Regions from separate parts of the Bacillus sp. FG16 genome, predicted to be linked through region 2. Evidence: riboswitches for the same ligand, from Rfam matches in the RefSeq annotation. Region 2 holds a riboswitch; each other region holds the start of a gene.
What was found. Region 2 has a riboswitch for S-adenosylmethionine ahead of mmuP (S-methylmethionine permease). Riboswitches for the same ligand answer to the same signal wherever they lie in the genome.

Region 1 (4,662 bases), on a different contig from region 2:
GTTTGAAATAATAAAACGTTTTCTATATGATAAAGGTAAAGGTTAGTAAAAAAGTAGGTGAATTTATGACAGTAACATTTTATTCATATCCAAAGTGTGGCACATGTCAAAAGGCAAAGAAATGGTTTGAGGCAAACGATGTAGCATATGAGATGATTCATATTGTTGAAAATCCACCATCAAAAGAAGATTTACGTAATTTACATGAAAAAAGTGAATTACCATTAAAAAAATTCTTTAATACAAGTGGAATGCGTTACCGTGAACTTGGTCTAAAAGATAAGTTGAAAGATGCAAGCGAAGACGAAATGTATGAGCTTTTAGCATCTGATGGCATGTTGATCAAACGTCCAATTGTAACAGATGGAACGAATGTAACACTTGGTTTTAACGAAGAGCAGTTTGAAAGTGTGTGGAAAAAGTACCAATAAGGTATTTTTACATAATTAATACATTCACTGGAGGTACAGTCATGAGCATTCCAAATAATTTACGTTACTCTGAAGAACACGAATGGGTAAAAACTGAAGGTAATGAAGTTGTTATCGGTATTACTCACTTTGCACAAGGTGAGCTAGGCGATATCGTATTCGTTGAACTTCCTGAAGTAGGTGCAACAATCGAAGCTGACGAGCCATTCGGAAGCGTAGAATCTGTTAAAACAGTTTCTGAGTTATACGCACCTGTAAGCGGTAAAGTTGTAGCAGTAAACGAAGAATTAAGTGACCAACCAGAACTTGTTAACGAATCTCCATATGAGGGTGCATGGATGGTTAAAGTTGAACTTTCTGATGCAAGCCAAGTTGAGAAGTTATTAACTGCAGAAAAATATGCAGAAATGACAAACCAAGACTAATTATAGTCGACTAAAGGACAGCCTTTGTGCTGTCCTTTTTTATTTTGTGTAAAATAATGAATGTAGAATCATATACTAATTATCGTGTAGGAGAACGTTTTTTGAAAAAACTTTTTTGTTTAATCTTTATGCAGGTCTAGCCGCTTTTGTTTTTCGTTGTCTAGCTTTTCACGTCTAAGAATCTTCTGCACAAGAAGACAAAAAAGCGTTTTCTGTGCGAAAGAACTTTAGCCAAAAGGAATAAAAAGTTGGGCATTTCACTCCTTCACTTGAGGCGAAAAGAGCCTTGAGTGAAGGAGTTCGGGTACATTCTTGTTCTAAACGAGCCGCTTCCGCTTTTCATTGTCTAGCTCCACCTCCTAGCCCTTCATGTCTAAGAACCTTCCGCACGGGAAGAAAAAAAGCGTCTTCTGTACGGAAGAACCTTAGCCAACAGGGCTAAACAGTCGCTTCCGCTTTTCTTTTGCAAAAATAAACAGGAAACAACATGAAAATAACGAATATACTATATACTAAGTTCAAGGTTATATAGTATATGGTGATCGGGTGATGACATATGATTTATGTAGAAAAAGTCATTATTGTAGAAGGTACATCAGATAGAAGAAAGATTGAATCTATTATTCGTGAACCAGTGGAAATTGTTTGTACAAATGGTACAATTGGTTTGTCGAAAATGGATGAGCTCGTTGATCAGTTTTTTGATAAGGAAGTGTATGTGCTAGTGGATGCTGATGATGCTGGAGAAAAGTTAAGGAAACAATTTCGAAAAGAATTTCCGCAAGCCGAGCATATCTATATTGATCGCTCGTACCGAGAAGTGGCAACTGCGCCATCTACACACTTAGCAAATGTATTATGGGGAGCCGACATTGACGTTTATACAGAATATTTACGGTAAGGAATGATAGAAGTGATTGATTGGACAGGAGCCGAAGCTACAGCCCTAATAGAGAACGAAGAAAAAACAGTGTTATATGTATATACTCCAATGTGTGGAACATGCCAATTAGCAAAAAAGATGTTAACAGTCGTTGAGATGACAATTGAAGGCCTCAAAATTGGGATGTTAGATTTAAATTATGCTCCGCATTTAGCGAAAGAGTATGGGATTGAAAGTGTACCTTGTTTACTTGTTTTTGAAAATGGGACACTGATGAAGAAGATATATGCATTTCATTCGGTTGAATATTTATATACGGAATTAAAGTAGGCGGCAAAATTTTTGCCGCCTCGACATATTTCTTGGGAAATATGTCGAGATGCAGGATGGATACAGTATTTGTCGAGCGAAAATAACAGGATTGCTCTTTAGTGAGAGGGAATGGTATGTAATAGAAAGTGATATGAAGGATGTGATTTAGGGTGAGATTATATTCTTTGCTTCAATCATTTGTAAATTACGCTAATGGTCAATATCATTTAGAACCGCTTTTAAGACGAGAGGAAAAAACTGTTAATTTCCGTTTTAGAGATGAAAGTTGTTCGTTACAAATTTCAAGAGATTATATAGAGCTGCTACATGAGGAAAGAGGAACGGAACAAATCATTTGCTTAGATGAAAAAGATATAGAGCAATTGGTGAATGGAAATGTACGATTGCAAATGTTAATGAACGATGGGCGTGTACAATATTCGGGAACGTACCGAACGATGTTATTAGTTGAATCAATGTTTCATATATGTAAACCGATGTCAGTAGGTGCTTAAAATTCTGAAGTTTCATTTTTTACGAAAATTTCTGTTGACATGGTAAGTGTATATTGATACAATTCAAGTCATAAAATATAGACAATTTCATAAATTTCAAATCAGACGAAAATTGAATCTGATTTCTCTTATCAAGAGAGGTGGAGGGACTGTGCCCTGTGAAGCCCGGCAACCGTCAACTTATGTTGAAATGGTGCCAATTCCTGCAAAGCGAATGCTTTGAGAGATGAGAGAGAGGGATAATGTTGTTATATACGCATATAAACCTTTCTGCTTCTCTAAAGCGGAAAGGTTTTTTGTTGTTTGAATGTGGAGGACATTCAAATAATAAAAGTAGTGATAGCGGTGGACTACACGCATCAAAAATAAAAAAATGCGGAGTCTATCTAAACAAAAAAGGGGTGAACATCATGATTCTATTAGAGAATGTAAGGAAAATATATAAGGCGAAAAGCGGTGATGTCACTGCTGTAGATAACGCCAATTTAAAAATAGAAAAAGGCGAAATATTTGGTGTTATCGGATATAGCGGCGCTGGGAAAAGTTCTTTAATCAGATTGTTTAATCAGTTAGAGAAACCGACTTCTGGCCAAATTACAATTGCGAATCGTGTTATATCAGCAATTACAGGAAGTGAACTTCGTAAGGCAAGGCAAGAAATCGGAATGATTTTTCAGCACTTTAACTTACTTTGGTCACGAACTGTACGTGAAAATATAGAGTTTCCACTTGAAATTGCAGGTGTTGATAAAACGAAGAGAAGAAAACGTGTTAATGAATTAATTCATCTTGTTGGATTAGAAGGAAGAGGAGACGCGTACCCATCTCAGCTGAGCGGGGGACAAAAACAACGCGTTGGGATTGCAAGAGCATTAGCTAACAACCCACAAGTACTTTTATGTGATGAAGCAACGTCGGCTCTTGATCCAGAAACGACAGATCAAATTTTGGATTTACTATTAGACATTAATAAGCGCCTTGGTTTAACAATTGTACTCATTACACATGAGATGCACGTAATTCGAAAGATTTGTAATCGAGTGGCGGTAATGGAGAGAGGAAAGATTGTAGAAACGGGTCCAGTACTTGATGTATTCCGTAATCCGAAGCAAGATATTACGAAACGATTTGTACAGCAGTTAACAGATTCTGAAGATACAAATGAAACGATTGAAAGTTTAATTGAAAAATATCCAGATGGAAAAGTGATTCGTTTGCAGTTTATCGGTGAGGCTGTAGAAAGACCGGTGCTTCAACGATTAATGCAACGTAGTGATATAGAAGTTAGCATTTTGCAAGGAAATATCGCACAAACGAATAACGGTTCTTACGGTAGTTTAGTTGTTCATTTAAATGGTGAGGAAACAGCGATCCAGCAAGCAATAGAAGGAATTCATCAAGATCAAGTAGAGCTGGAGGTGATTGCACATGGATAAGTTACTCGCAAATGTTGATTGGAATCAAATGTTAGAAGCAACTGGTGAAACGTTATATATGACGGCAATCGCAGCTCTTGCGACATTTGTTTTAGGACTAATTTTAGGATTGTTACTTTTCATGACAGCAAAAGATAATTTATGGGAAAACAAATCAATTAATACGGTGATTGGAGCATTCGTAAATATATTCCGTTCTATACCGTTCATCATTTTAATTATTTTATTAATCCCATTCACAAAGATTCTTCTTGGAACAATTCTTGGAGCAAGTGCAGCGCTGCCGGCTTTAATTATTGGAGCGGCACCATTCTACGCGAGAATGGTTGAAATCGCACTTCGCGAAATTGATAAAGGTGTAATTGAAGCTTCAAAAGCAATGGGAGCAAAAACAAGCACAATTATTTTAAAAGTATTGATTCCAGAATCGTTACCAGCATTAGTATCTGGTATTACGGTTACGACAATTGCTTTAGTAGGCTATACAGCAATGGCGGGAGTTGTTGGTGCTGGTGGCCTTGGGACACTTGCTTACTTAGAAGGATTCCAGAGAGGGAATAACGATGTAACAATTGTTGCGACAATTTGTGTATTACTAGTTGTATTTTTAATTCAGTGGATTGGTGATAGTTTAACGACTCGAATAGATAAACGATAATA
Region 2 (4,662 bases):
CAATTGCAATATTATGTCCTTTAAAAACAGCTTTATTTTCACCACGCCCACTACCAATTGCACGTACTTCTCCTGTTTCCGTATCCATAAATGTGAAAGCCCCTTGGAATTTCTCATTTGGATAATTAATAATATCTTTATTTAAAAGTTTGTCCGCAAAATCCTGTGCCTTTGGATCTAATGTTGTATAAATTTCTAAACCGTCAGATCCCATATTAACATCTGGCAACTCTTTTTCAACTTCTTTCACAACCGCATCCATAAAAGCTGGATAAGGCATTTCTTTTTGTTCAGTTGCTTTCTTAAGTCCTTCTGTTACTGGAACTTTTGATGCTTCTTCCATTTCTTTTTTTGTAATATAACCATGTCGATTCATTAATTTAAGTACAACATTTCTTCTTTCTGTTGCTTTTTTGATATTTTGTTCTTTCGTTGGATCATAGTTATTAGGAGCTTTCATTAAACCAGCAAGCATTGCAACTTCTGGTAGTGTTAAATCTTTTAATTCCTTACCATAATAATTTTGTACTGCTGTTGCTATTCCGTATGAACGGTTACCTAAGTAAACTTTATTTAAATACATTTCTAAAATTTCATGTTTTGAATACTGTTGTTCTAGCTTATATGCTAAATATATTTCTTGCGCCTTTCTCTTTGATGTTTTTTCCATCGATAAGAAGTAATTTTTAATAACTTGCTGCGTAATCGTACTTCCACCTTGAGAGCCGTAATCCCCTTTTAGGCTGACTAAAACTGCACGTGCAGTACCTTTAAAATCTACGCCACTGTGCTCGTAAAAACGTGCATCTTCTGTCGCTAAAAACGCATTTTCTACTAACTTAGGAATTTGACCATACATAATATTCGTTCGTTTTTCTTTCCCATATTCATATATCAATTTCCCATCTTTATCATAAATTTTTGAGGATAACGGATTAACAAGTTTTGCTTTCTCGAGTTTTGGCGCATCCTTGATCATAACGAAAAAAGTAGTAACCCCTGTGACTAACCCTACAATACCAACTAATAAACAACTAATTAAAAACTTACGAAAAAATGATGTTTTGCCTTTTGGTTTTTGTTTTTTAGCTGCTGGCTGTTTTTTCTTTTTAACTTGTCGTCGCTCCTCTCGAGAACGATAATTTTCTGACATGCTATATTCTCCTGCCTTTCAATTCTCCTGTTGATTTACTTAAAATTATTGAAGTCACTTTAAGAAATATATTCATATTTAAAAAGTGTACTAAATAGACAATTTAAGTAATAAATTTGTTCCACTTTAAGATGAGGAAGAAATTTGAGCTTATCTGATAACGAAACAGAAACGGTAATAGTGGCACAACAAAAAAATGGAATTTCATAGAAAATCCATTTTTAGCTTGATGGATGTGGCGGTACCCCACATCCATCAACTTAAGGATTTAGACTATTCTTGAAGTTAAAAGCACGTTACTATTCTCTTATGTTAATGAGTAAGGGTGACGTGCTTTTTATAAATATTCATCAAAAACAAGAGTTTTATTTATTTGCTGAAGAGTTATATCGATATATGTCTCCCACTACACTTAATCAATTAGCTATAGAAGCAGGCGGAATGGAACGAAAACGCAAGTGCCATAGGCACCATTTTTTATATTTGTGTGTATGGTTAAATCAACAAATCGCTACTACCTCTCTTACTCAACTTTGTAGTCAATTAGAAACTTCAACAGGAGTTTTATTAAGTTCCTCAGGGCTAAGTAATGTGCCTGTCGCTGCATGAAGCCTACTACATAATCGAACCAAGGAATCACTTGCCACCCGTTGACTAATCCAAATGCAAATAGCAGCTAATTCTGATCCAGAAAACTTAAGTCTTCGCCTTATAAATCCTATTTCTCTTGCAAGTTCTTCTAAGAATACAGGTGTAACATATCGTTGTAATTATTCTGCAAATGGTAATAATTCATCTTGAATCGAGAGATTCATAAGAAAACATCATCCTTTCTAATTTAGCTTGTTTAGAAAGGATAACGTTTTTTTGATATTTGAGGGTATTAAAATCTCCTGAGTTGATGGTTATGTATGGTGACCCCATAGCCAAAGAAGTAAGAAGATATTTAGAAGTGCATTAAATTTTGAGGAAGTGCTTGTGAACCGTATCATAAATAAATCAGGTTTTGTATGTTCGATTTTTAAATAATACCCGAGAAGGAGTGGGTTGCAGTTATAGTAATACTCTATTTTTTGTATTTCTATAATAGATATTTTTTTAAAAAACAGAATTATCTTGACAGTTATTAAATGGATTGATAAGGTTATAAAAAAATATTTCTTATCCAGAGAGGTGGAGGGACTGGCCTTATGAAACCTCAGCAACAGGTCTGCTTAAGTAGACACTGTGCTAATTCCAGCGGGTGATAATCCTGATAGATGAGAGCTTCCGTTTTTATTTGTCAGTAACGCCCTCTTTTTTAGAGTGCGTTTTTGTTTTTTCTGGATAGTAACTAAAGGAGCGTAGAAATGGAGAACAAAAATGGGAGAGAATTTCAAAGGAAAATGCAAGCACGTCATTTAGTCATGCTTTCACTTGGTGGGGTGATTGGAACTGGCTTATTCTTAAGCTCGGGTTACACTATTCAACAAGCTGGCCCGTTTGGAACAATTCTATCCTATCTGATTGGTGCGCTAGTGGTTTATCTAGTTATGCTATGTTTAGGCGAGCTTTCCGTACATATGCCTGAAACGGGCGCATTTCATAGTTATGCAGTTAAATACATTGGACCTGGTACAGGGTATACAGTAGCCTGGTTGTATTGGTTAACTTGGACTGTTGCTTTAGGTTCTGAATTTACAGCCGCAGGATTACTTATGAAACGATGGTTTCCATCGGTTAATATTTGGGTATGGAGTGCTCTTTTTGCCATTTTGATCTTTGTATTAAATGTCCTGACTGTTAAATTTTTCGCCGAATCCGAATTTTGGTTTTCATCGATAAAGGTTATAGCTATTTTGATTTTTATTGTTTTAGGAGTAGCGGCAATGCTAGGGTTTCTTCCAATGACTCATTCAAAAGCAGCACCATTCTTTTCTAATTTTACAAGTGGAGGTTTATTTCCTCATGGTGCTACGGCCATTATGATGACCATGCTTGCGGTTAATTTTGCTTTTTCGGGAACAGAATTAATAGGCATTGCAGCTGGGGAAACAGCGAACCCGGAAAAAATGATACCGAAGGCCATTCGAACTACTCTGTGGAGATTGATCATCTTTTTTGTAGGAACGATTGTTGTTTTATCTGCGTTATTGCCTATTTCCGATGCAGGGGTATTAGAGAGCCCTTTTGTTGCAGTTCTAGAACGAATTGGGGTGCCATATTCAGCTGACATAATGAATTTCGTTATCTTAACAGCCATTTTATCTGCGGCAAACTCAGGCCTTTATGCCTCTTCTAGAATGCTTTGGTCGCTTGCTAATAAGAATACGATATCCCCGATTTTTGGGAAAATGACGAAGCAAGGTGTTCCAATCAACGCCGTCATTTTCAGCATGGTGGGTGGAGCTTTGGCTTTGCTCTCAAGTATCGTGGCACCAGATACTGTCTATATCGTACTTGTTTCCATTTCCGGTCTAGCAGTAGTTATAGTTTGGATGAGTATTAGTGCTTCCCAGTTCCTATTTCGCAGACAATTTTTGAAAGAAGGAAATTCTGAAAAGGACTTGATTTATCGCACACCACTATATCCATTAGTACCAATTGCTTCTTTTAGCCTTTGTCTGGCATCGTGTATTGGAATTGCATTCGATCCAACACAGAGAATTGCCTTATATTGCGGCATACCGTTTATTTTGTTTTGCTATGGAAGTTATTATCTCACAAAAAATCTAAAAAAGAGGAGTGTAGATTATGTCGAACAAAATCAACCCAATTGATGCTATTTTATCCCAACATTCCATTATGCTTCTTGATGGAGCATTAGCTACTGAATTGGAGGAGCATGGATGTAATTTGGACGATCCCCTTTGGTCGGCACGTGTGTTATTAGAAAATCCGGAACTAATTTATCAGGTTCATTCGGACTATTTTCGTGCTGGAGCGGACTGTGCCATAACAGCAAGCTATCAAGCTACTATTAGTGGTTTTTCCGCACGTGGAATACAAGAACAGGAAGCCTTGGAATTAATTAAGAAAACGGTGTTACTTGCAAGAAGGGCAAGAGATGATTTTTGGAAGGAAAATATTCAAACGAATAGGCCTAAACCATTGGTTGTTGCATCAGTTGGGCCGTACGGGGCTTACCTTGCAAATGGTTCAGAGTATGTAGGTAACTATGGTGTGACAGATAAAACATTAGCAGACTTTCACCGTTCGAGAATGTCTGCGTTAATCGAAGCAGGTGCAGATCTATTGGCATTTGAAACGATCCCCTGCCTGCAAGAAGCAAGAGTATTAGATACATTATTGCGTGAGTTTCCAGAAACATATGCGTGGCTTTCCTTTTCGCTAAAAAATGAGAAAGAGATTAGTGAAGGTATGAAACTCGTGGAGTGTGCACGAGTTTTTGAGAAAAGTGAACAAATTGTAGCGATAGGCATCAATTGTGCGCCAGTAACCGTTGTGACTGGCGCAATCCAAGAGTTGAGGGCAAACACCAAAAAACCGATTATTGTTTATCCAAACTC
Region 3 (4,662 bases), on a different contig from region 2:
TTACATTACGTACCGTGCCATCTGCCATTAACAATCTGAATGACTCTACTGTATCAATTAGTGCCTCATGACGAATATCACGCCCGTGTACATTTACACTTAATGAACCACCAACAGTAAAAATATTTTGAGACTGCATGACCTGTACTGCAAGGCCATATGGATTTATTTTCTTCTGAATATCATTCCACGTGACACCACTTTGAACTGTAATCCGCTTCTTCTCTGGATCGAATTCTAATATTTTATTATATCCTTTCATATCGAGCATCGTGCCATTCGGATAATATGTCTGTCCTCCTTGGCTATGTTGCATGCCTGCAATGGAAATTTTCTCTCCTGAAACTTTTGCATCTCGCACTAATTTTATTAACGAGTGCTCTTCCGTAGCACTTTCAACACGTTTTATTTTTGTCGGAAGCAATTTACCTACATCACTCATAATAGGATGATCAATTTGTTTTTTATACGTATGTACAGACGTTGCAAGCAAAACCGTATATGCGACAATGACCACTGCTATCTTTCTTTTTTTCAAAGGACACTCTCCTTATTAGCAACAAAAAGAGATACCCGTTCTTTCAGGTACCTCTCTTGACAGTGATTACTTTGCTGCTGGCAATTGTATTGGATCAAATTTATCATACGATGTAAACTTTGCATCCGTAATAATGTGCGCTTTATCCTTACCATTGCTACTCATAACCATATCTATCTTTGCTGATTCATATTTAAAATCTTTTGTAATAATATATTCCCCATCTATTTCTTCTATCTTTGCATTTTGGCCTTGTAGCATTTGTTTCTGCTTTTCATCCATACTAGCTAGCATACTCTCTGTCTCTTGCCCTTTTAATGCAAACTTCAGCTTATAATTATCTCCACTTTTCTCCATCTTCACTTTATTTAAAATTTCCGATGGAATCTCTAAATTATCTACCATTCCTTGAGTCGCGTTCATTCCGTTAGCATTTAATTGTTCCTCTGGTACAGACATCACTTCACCCGTATTAGGATTTTTCACCTGACCAGCAATTTTGCCACCTACATCATAAACAATAACCTCTGTACCAGAAACATTCATTTCAGAACGAGAGTTTTTTTTCTTCGGCTCTAGTTGCATTTTGGCCTTCATTACATTCATCTCTGTTCCTTCAGCCTTTATTCCCACATCATATGTCATCGTTACATTTTCTTCGTTTTTAAAAGCTTCATTCGCTTTATTGAAAACATCCTTCGCTGTTAATTCCTTTTCTTTCTGCACAGCTTCTTTTTTCGGTTCATCAGTCTTTTTTGTTTCCTCATTACTACACCCTACTCCTAGACCGACTGCAAGTACTAGACTTGAAATTAAAATAAGTTTTTTCATAACGTCCCCTCCTTCCCAAAAATAATATCATCTCTATTCCTATGAAATCTATATAATTCGTAATATTTATCTTTAAATTTATTTCCTATATAACAACATGTTTGAGAAAAAGTTTAAATATGATGTAAATAATAACAACTCATTTCAGGAGGTCATTATGAAAGCGATTATTTGCACAAAGTATGGACCACCTAATGTTCTCCAGCTTCAAAATGTAGAAAAGCCTAAACCTAAAAAAAATGAAGTATTAGTTAAAATTCACGCAACAAGTGTATCGACTGGAGATTGTAGAATACGTGGCTTTAATAGCCCCCTCTTATTTTGGATTCCTATGCGGATCATATTAGGTTTCAGAAAACCGAGAAAACCTATACTTGGCGTAGAGTTATCCGGTGAAATCGAAGACATTGGAACAGATGTAACACAATTTAAAAAAGGGGATCCAGTTTTTGCATTAACAGAACTCAACCTTGGTGGTTATGCCGAATACACATGCGTGCATGAAAGTGGATTAATAGCATTAAAACCTACCAATGTGACCTATGAAGAAGCTGCTGTTATTCCTTTTGGCGGAACTTCAGCATTGCACTTCCTTAGAAAAGGACAGATAAAAAAAGGGCAACAAGTACTTATATACGGCGCCTCTGGGTCAGTAGGGACGGCAGCCGTACAACTTGCTAAATACTTCGGGGCGACTGTCACAGCCATTTGTAGTAGTTCGAATTTCGATTTAGTAACAGCTTTAGGGGCAGACAACGTAATTGATTATATGAAAGAAGATTTTACTAAGCGGGGCGATCACTACGATATTATATTTGACGCAGTTGGAAAATATCAAAAGTCTCTTTGTACAGATGCATTAATGCCTAATGGAAAATATGTATCTGTGAACGGAATGATGGCAAAGGTCAGTAAAGAAGATATGAACCTACTAAAACAACTAGCTGAAACAGAAAAGCTAAAACCTGTTATTGATAGAATTTACCGATTAGAAGAAGTTGTAGAAGCCCATACGTATGTAGAAATGGGCCATAAGAAAGGAAATGTTCCGATTACCTTAAAATAAAATATATTCTGAAAATATTATTGACAATTCTTTTTGTACGATTTACTATTAGTACCATATTTAAAACTACATACACATACTCTTATCAAGAGTGGCGGAGGGACTGGCCCGATGATGCCCGGCAACCGAGCTTATGACGTATAAGCTAAGGTGCTAATTCCTGCAAAACGAGTTTTCGTTTTGGAAGATAAGGGAGGAATCTATTTCGTCTATTCGGCACCTCTCTTATTTTTGGGAGGTGCTTTTTATTTTGGAACGTATATGAAGGGGGATTTATAGATGAAAAAGGTATTATTAAGCATTGTAAGCGGAGCAGTATTATTATTAGGCGCATGTAGCGCGAGTTCAGATAAAGAGGTAAAAGCATTAGACGAGAAAAAGATTACTGTCGGTGTAACAGGTGGACCACATGAACAAATTTTTGAAAAGGTAAAAGAAGTTGCAGCAAAAGATGGTCTGGAAATTGATATAAAAGTATTTAATGATTATGTAGCGCCAAACGTATCTTTAGATGAAAAAAGCCTTGATGTAAATAGCTACCAAACGAAATCGTATTTAGATGTATTTAAAGCTGAACGCAATATGAAATTAGCTGAAGTATTTTCAACAGTAACATTCCCTATGGGCGTATATTCTAAAGATATAAAAGATGTAAAAGACTTAAAAGACGGCGATGCGATTGCTGTACCAAATGACCCAACGAATGAACTGCGAGCTTTAAAATTATTTGAAAAAGCAGGGGTTTTAAAAGTTGATCCAAAGGCTACAGAAAAAGCGACTGCAAAAGATGTAATTGAAAATCCAAAAAAATTAAAGATTGTCGAATTAGAGGCATCTCAATTACCAACGCAACTAAGTGAAGTAAAAGCAGCTGCAATTAACACAAACTTTGCATTAGGTGCAAAATTAAGTCCAGCGAAAGATTCTATTTTCCGCGAAGGAAAAGATTCACCATATGTGAACTGGGTTGTTGTTCGTACTGAAAATAAAGATGATGCCGTTGTAAATAAATTAAAGAAAGCTTATCAATCTAAAGAAGTAAAAGAGTTTATCGAGAAAACATTTGATGGTTCAGTTTTACCATCTTGGTAGGAGCTGACGATAATGATTGAATTAAAAAACATATCCAAAGTATTTTCAACAAAAAAAGGGACTGTTGAGGCTCTTAAGTCTACTTCCCTTAAAGTAGAAAAAGGCGAGGTATTTGGAATCATTGGGTATAGCGGCGCTGGTAAAAGCACATTGATTCGATGTGTAAATTTATTAGAAAAACCAACGACAGGAAATATCATTGTAAACGAACAAGACTTAACAACGTTATCGACAAAAGAACTAGCAAAAGCGAGACAAAAAATCGGAATGATCTTTCAAGGATTCAATTTACTTAAAACTGTTACCATCTATGAAAACATTGCATTACCTTTACGCCTTGCTGGCATTCCAAAAGCGGAAATTAAAAAAAGGGTAGAAAAATATTTACGCATTGTCGATCTTTTCAATCGAAAAGATGCTTATCCAAGTGAACTTTCTGGCGGTCAAAAACAGCGCGTTGCAATTGCACGTGCACTATCACATGAGCCTGAAGTGTTATTAAGTGACGAAGCAACGAGCGCTTTAGATCCAGAAACAACTGATTCTATTCTTGATTTGTTATTAAAGATTAACGAAGAAATTGGAATTACGATTTTACTCATTACACACGAAATGAACGTTATCCAACGTATATGCGACCGCGTTGCCGTTATGGAACATGGATCTGTAGTCGAAAGTGGGACTGTGAAAGATATTTTCACAAACCCACAACATGTAACAACGAAGAAATTTGTAAATAGCGCCTTTGCAGCTAAAATTCCAGAAGAGGTACAGAAAGAACTACAGAATACTGGAGAAATTGTAACACTTTCATTTATTGGCACTACTTCAGGTGAACCTGCCTTAGCTGTTGCCACAAAACGTTTCCAAGTGTATCCGAATATTTTATCCGGTAATATTACGCAGTTAAAACATGAAGCATATGGGAAACTAGTCGTTCATATGCAAGGAGAACAAAATGAAATCCACCGTGCTTTATCATTTTTACAAGAGCAAGGAATCATTGTAGAAGGAGGTAGAACAGATTATGGGAAACAAGTCCTTTTTGGATGAATGGGGTAAAGTCATATGGGAAGCCACAATTCAAACCTTTCAAATGACATCTATTTCATTACTCATCTCTATCCTTATTGCA

Region 1: it holds a riboswitch for S-adenosylmethionine, as region 2 does, so the genes downstream of both, ACODS7_RS16485 (methionine ABC transporter ATP-binding protein) here and mmuP (S-methylmethionine permease) in region 2, are expected to answer to the same signal.
Region 3: it holds a riboswitch for S-adenosylmethionine, as region 2 does, so the genes downstream of both, ACODS7_RS21620 (MetQ/NlpA family ABC transporter substrate-binding protein) here and mmuP (S-methylmethionine permease) in region 2, are expected to answer to the same signal.

Annotation. Positions count from the first base shown of each region.
Region 1 covers NZ_JBMDKC010000042.1:9,337-13,998, forward strand. The annotation lists gene ACODS7_RS16460 (arsenate reductase family protein) at 66-431, shown strand; gene gcvH (glycine cleavage system protein GcvH) at 473-856, shown strand; gene ACODS7_RS16470 (toprim domain-containing protein) at 1,413-1,757, shown strand; gene ACODS7_RS16475 (thioredoxin family protein) at 1,761-2,069, shown strand; gene ACODS7_RS16480 (hypothetical protein) at 2,222-2,566, shown strand; SAM riboswitch class I at 2,692-2,799, shown strand; gene ACODS7_RS16485 (methionine ABC transporter ATP-binding protein) at 2,977-4,002, shown strand; gene ACODS7_RS16490 (methionine ABC transporter permease) at 3,995-4,660, shown strand.
Region 2 covers NZ_JBMDKC010000155.1:1,020-5,681, forward strand. The annotation lists partial or broken gene ACODS7_RS29915 (transglycosylase domain-containing protein) at 1-1,153, opposite strand, end outside; partial or broken gene ACODS7_RS29920 (IS4 family transposase) at 1,493-1,741, shown strand; partial or broken gene ACODS7_RS29925 (IS4 family transposase) at 1,717-1,968, opposite strand; SAM riboswitch class I at 2,312-2,419, shown strand; gene mmuP (S-methylmethionine permease) at 2,503-3,912, shown strand; gene mmuM (homocysteine S-methyltransferase) at 3,887-4,662, shown strand, end outside.
Region 3 covers NZ_JBMDKC010000067.1:11,379-16,040, forward strand. The annotation lists gene ACODS7_RS21605 (FAD-binding oxidoreductase) at 1-538, opposite strand, end outside; gene ACODS7_RS21610 (DUF6612 family protein) at 605-1,369, opposite strand; gene ACODS7_RS21615 (NAD(P)-dependent alcohol dehydrogenase) at 1,527-2,435, shown strand; SAM riboswitch class I at 2,515-2,629, shown strand; gene ACODS7_RS21620 (MetQ/NlpA family ABC transporter substrate-binding protein) at 2,715-3,527, shown strand; gene ACODS7_RS21625 (methionine ABC transporter ATP-binding protein) at 3,540-4,580, shown strand; gene ACODS7_RS21630 (methionine ABC transporter permease) at 4,555-4,662, shown strand, end outside.